2 regions of the Microbacterium sp. PRC9 genome follow, and region 2 is predicted to be linked to the other one. Evidence: predicted binding sites of a transcription regulator. Region 2 holds the regulator's gene; the other holds the start of a gene.

Region 1 (2,200 bases), on a different contig from region 2:
ACACCTGCCAGTTGACGTAGATCAAGAGGCCCGCGATCACGGTGAGGCCGAGCACCCTCGGCTGCCGGAAGATCGCTGCGAGCCGCGGCCACGTGCGGGTCACCGTGAGCAGGAGCGCGCAGAAGACCAGCGACAGCAGGATGCGCCACGCCACGATCTCCCACGGCCCGGTGGGCGCCAGGAGTAGGAAGTACAGCGGCAGGAAGCCCCACAGCAGGTACGCGGAGAACGTGAAGACCCCGCCGAGCCGGCGCTCCCTGGCCGCGGCCGCATCGGACACGGCCCTGCGGGTCCCGGTGGTGACGCCCAGGTCGAGCGCCGTCGAGTCGTCGAGCCCGTCCACCACGTCGCGATCGGGAAGGGCAGACTGCTCGTGACTCACCGGGTCAGCCTACGCCCGCACCGCCGCGGCGCGGCCCGCAGCCGAAGAGTCGCAGCATCCGTTCTCCGTCGTCCATGGTGTCATTCCTGCCACCGCCAGACGACCCGCCCCTCCCCTCCCCTCCCCTCGCCTCGCCTCGCTGCTCCGCAGTCGCTTCTGGTGCGTTGCGGGCCACCGGCTCCCACCCTTTGTGACTGCGGAGCACATCGTGTCGTGCACGCAGACGACGAAAGGGCCGGATGCCGAAGCATCCGACCCTTTCGGGGTGCGCGTGGTGCGCGAACTCAGCGAACGACGACCGCGAGGACGTCGCGAGCCGACAGGACGAGGAACTCGTCGCCGCCGAACTTGACCTCGGTCCCGCCGTACTTGCTGTAGATCACGCGGTCGCCGACGGCGACGTCGAGCGGGATGCGGTTGCCGTTGTCGTCGATACGACCCGGGCCCACCGCCACGACCTCGCCCTCCTGGGGCTTCTCCTTGGCGGTGTCGGGGATGACCAGACCGCTGGACGTGGTCTGCTCGGCCTCGACCTGCTTGATGACGATGCGGTCCTCGAGCGGCTTGATGGAAACCGACACGGTCTACCTCTTCTTTCTTGAGACTAAGACTCGTTAGCACTCTGACGTTGAGAGTGCTTACGTCAGTCTAGGCAACCGGCTGGCACTCATGCAACGTGAGTGCCAATGCGACGTCACACGGATGCTGCGCCCCGCCGTTGCGCCGAACCGGACGCCGACTCGCACGACGATGTATCAGAATCGCGCCGGGCGTCTCCGTGGATGTGTCCTTGTTTTGCGAGCACCCCCTCGCGCTGGCGCACCCGCGGTGGTAGACCAGTGGCCGGGGGGAGACTCGTCCTGAACTCTTTGGGGGAGTTTCAGCGATGGTTTCGCATGAGTACGCACTCGCGGTCGATGTCGGCACGAGTAGAACGGCCGCCGCTACGGCCCGAACCGGATCCAGCGGCGAAACAACGGTCACACCTGTGCCCTTGGGCCGAAGAGGCGACAACGTCGCCTCCGTCGCCTTCGTCACGGACGACGGAGACCTCCTGTTCGCCGACGCCGGCGAGCGCCGCGGCCTGAGTCAGCCCGAGCGCCTGATCCGCGAGTTCAAACGCGGCGTGGGCGACGACGTCCCGATCGCGGTGGGGGGACGCTCGCTCAGATCCGAGGACCTCTTCGCGCGCGCCTTCGCCGCGGTCGTGCAGACCGTGAGCGAGCGCGAAGGCGCTCCCCCGGCGGCGATCGCGCTGACGCACCCCACGGCGTGGGGACCGCACCGGCTCGCCCTGGTCACGCAATCGCTCGGCGGTCTCGGCATCCGTGACGTCGAGCTCATCCCCGAGCCGGAGGCCGCAGCTCGTCACTACGGCGCGACGCACCCGCTCGCGGCCGGCCAGGCGCTGGCGGTCTACGACCTGGGCGGCGGAACGTTCGACGCCGTCGTGCTCCAGCAGGGGGCCGGATCGGCGTTCGCGGTGCGCGGCGAGGCCGCAGGCATCGACGACCTCGGCGGCGCCGACTTCGACGACGCCGTGTTGCGCCACGCCCTCACGGTCTCGGGCATCGCGGCGAGCGCGCTGTCGCTCGACGACCCCGACACACGCCTCGCCCTCCAGCAGCTGCGACGCGATTGCGTCGAGGCGAAGGAGGCGCTCTCGTTCGACTCGGATGCGGTGATCCCGGTGTTCGTCGGAGGCGCACGTTCGAGCATCCGGGTGACGCGGGCGGAGTTCGAGTCGATGATCGAGCCGGCGCTGGAGCGCACGGTGGACGCCCTCGAGCGGACGATCGACTCGGCGGACCTCGCGCC
Region 2 (2,200 bases):
GGCCGTCACGCGGTCGCCGCGCTGATCGCGGACGGGCTGATCGAGGGTCCCGCCGCGCTGCGCGGGAGGGTCGTGCTCACGCGGCGCGGCCGGCTGCTCGCCGACGCGGTCGTGCGGGCGCTCACCGATTAGCCCCGGCGCGATCGTGCGTCGGACGGCTTCGCAATCCATCCCGGCGTCGCTCGACGATCCTGGCGGGGGCATCGGATAGAATTGGCACTCCAGTCATGCGAGTGCCAGCTGTGGCGTGGGGAGGCGGGATGGTCAGCGAACGAGGTCTGCAGGTGCTGCGGGCGATCGTCCAGGACTACGTCGACACGCGCGAACCGGTCGGCAGCAAGGCGATCGTCGAACGGCACGCCTTCGGAGTGTCGGCCGCGACGATCCGCAACGACATGGCGCTGCTCGAAGACGAAGAGCTCATCGTCGCACCGCACACCTCGTCGGGCCGCGTGCCCACAGACAAGGGCTACCGCGTCTTCGTCGACCATCTCGCGGAGCTCCGGCCGCTCTCGCCGGCCCAACGGGCGGCCATCGCCGCGTTCCTCGACGGCTCCGGCGACCTCGACGACGTCCTCGTGCGCACCGTGCGCGCGCTCACGCAGCTGACCGGCCAGGTCGCGATCGTGCAGTACCCGTCGTTCGCGCGCGCGACCGTCACGCACGTCGAGCTGGTCCAGCTCGGCGGCGGACGGATGCTGGTGATCGTGGTCACCGACACGGGACGCGTGTCGCAGCGCCTGACGTTCGTCGGCGAGGAATTCGACGACGTCGACCTCGCACACATCCGTGCCGGGCTCGGCACCCTGCTGGTCGGCCGGCCTGTCCGCGAAGGGCTCCAGCGCATCGCCGAGCGCCTCGAGGGACCGGATGCGCAGGCTCCGGCGCACGAGCGCGCGACCGACGAGATCGTCCGCGCCGTCGCCGAGGAGCTCGAGGAGTTCCGCCAGGACAAGCTCGTGATGGCCGGCAGCGCCAACCTCGCACGCCGAGAATCCGACTTCCGCGGCAGCATCTATCCGCTCCTCGAGGCGATCGAGGAGCAGGTGACCCTGCTGCGGCTGATGGGCGAGATGGTCGCCGACGAGCAGGGCCTCGCGGCGAGCATCGGACGCGAGAACGAGGCGTTCGGCCTGGCCGAGGCATCCGTCGTCGCCAGCGACTACGACGCGACGGGCTCCCTCGCCCGCGTCGGCGTGCTGGGCCCGACGCGCATGGACTACCCCACGAACCTCGCGACGGTCCGCGCCGTCGCGCGCTATCTCACGCGCATGCTCGAGCAGGACGACAGCTCCCGCTGACGCACGCGCGCACACACGATCCCGCGGCGCGGCCGCGGCAGGAAGGCGAAAGTGGCTGACCACTACGAGGTCCTCGGCGTCTCACGCGACGCCTCCACCGACGAGATCAAGAAGGCCTACCGGCGGCTGGCCCGTCAGCTGCACCCGGATGTGCACCCGGGCGAGGAGGCATCCGAGCGCTTCAAGCTCGTGACGCACGCGTACGACGTCCTCAGCGACCCCGAGCAGCGCGCCCGCTACGACATGGGCGGCGGTGACTCGCCGTTCGGCGGCGGGGCCGGCGGCTTCGGCGGGTTCAACGACATCTTCGAGACCTTCTTCGGTGCGGCGGGCGGATCACGCGGCGGCCGGCCGCGATCGCGCCGCGAGCGCGGGCAGGACGCCCTGGTCCGCGTCACCCTCGAGCTCGGCGATGTGGTGTTCGGCACCCACCGCGACATCGAGGTCGACACGGCCGTCGTGTGCGAGACCTGTCAGGGCTCGTGCTGCCAGCCCGGGACGAGCCCGGTCACGTGCGACATCTGCCACGGCACCGGCAACGTGCAGCGCCAGGTGCGAAGCCTTCTCGGCAACGTGGTCACGACGCAGCCGTGCAACGTCTGCCAGGGCTACGGCACCACCATCCCCTACCCGTGCGCCACCTGCCAGGGCCAGGGCCGCGTGCGCGCCCGCCGCACCGTGTCGCTCGACATCCCGGCCGGCGTGGAGACCGGACTCCGCCTGCAGCTGCCGGGTTCGGGCGAGGTCGGCCCGGCCGGCGGCCCCAACGGCGACCTGTACATCGAGGTCACGGTGCAGCCGCACGAGGTGTTCAGCCGTGACGGCGACGACCTGCTGGCGACGCTCGAGGTGTCGATGCCCGACGCCATCCTCGGCACGACGACGACCATCCAGTCCCT

What was found. The regulator HrcA, encoded in region 2, represses chaperone genes, less so after heat shock. The targets are predictions, from matches to a motif close to TTNGCACTCGNNNNNNNCGAGTGCNAA.
Region 1: a site for HrcA is predicted at 1,043-1,069, ahead of groES (co-chaperone GroES). Genes of this name have one in related genera too.

What each region holds. Positions count from the first base shown of each region.
Region 1 is NZ_JAUZUR010000001.1:686,821-689,020, forward strand. It holds gene rarD (EamA family transporter RarD) at 1-280, opposite strand, end outside; gene groES (co-chaperone GroES) at 667-963, opposite strand; gene Q9R33_RS02960 (Hsp70 family protein) at 1,371-2,200, shown strand, end outside.
Region 2 is NZ_JAUZUR010000004.1:95,377-97,576, reverse strand. It holds gene hemW (radical SAM family heme chaperone HemW) at 1-132, shown strand, start outside; gene hrcA (heat-inducible transcriptional repressor HrcA) at 261-1,301, shown strand; gene dnaJ (molecular chaperone DnaJ) at 1,353-2,200, shown strand, end outside.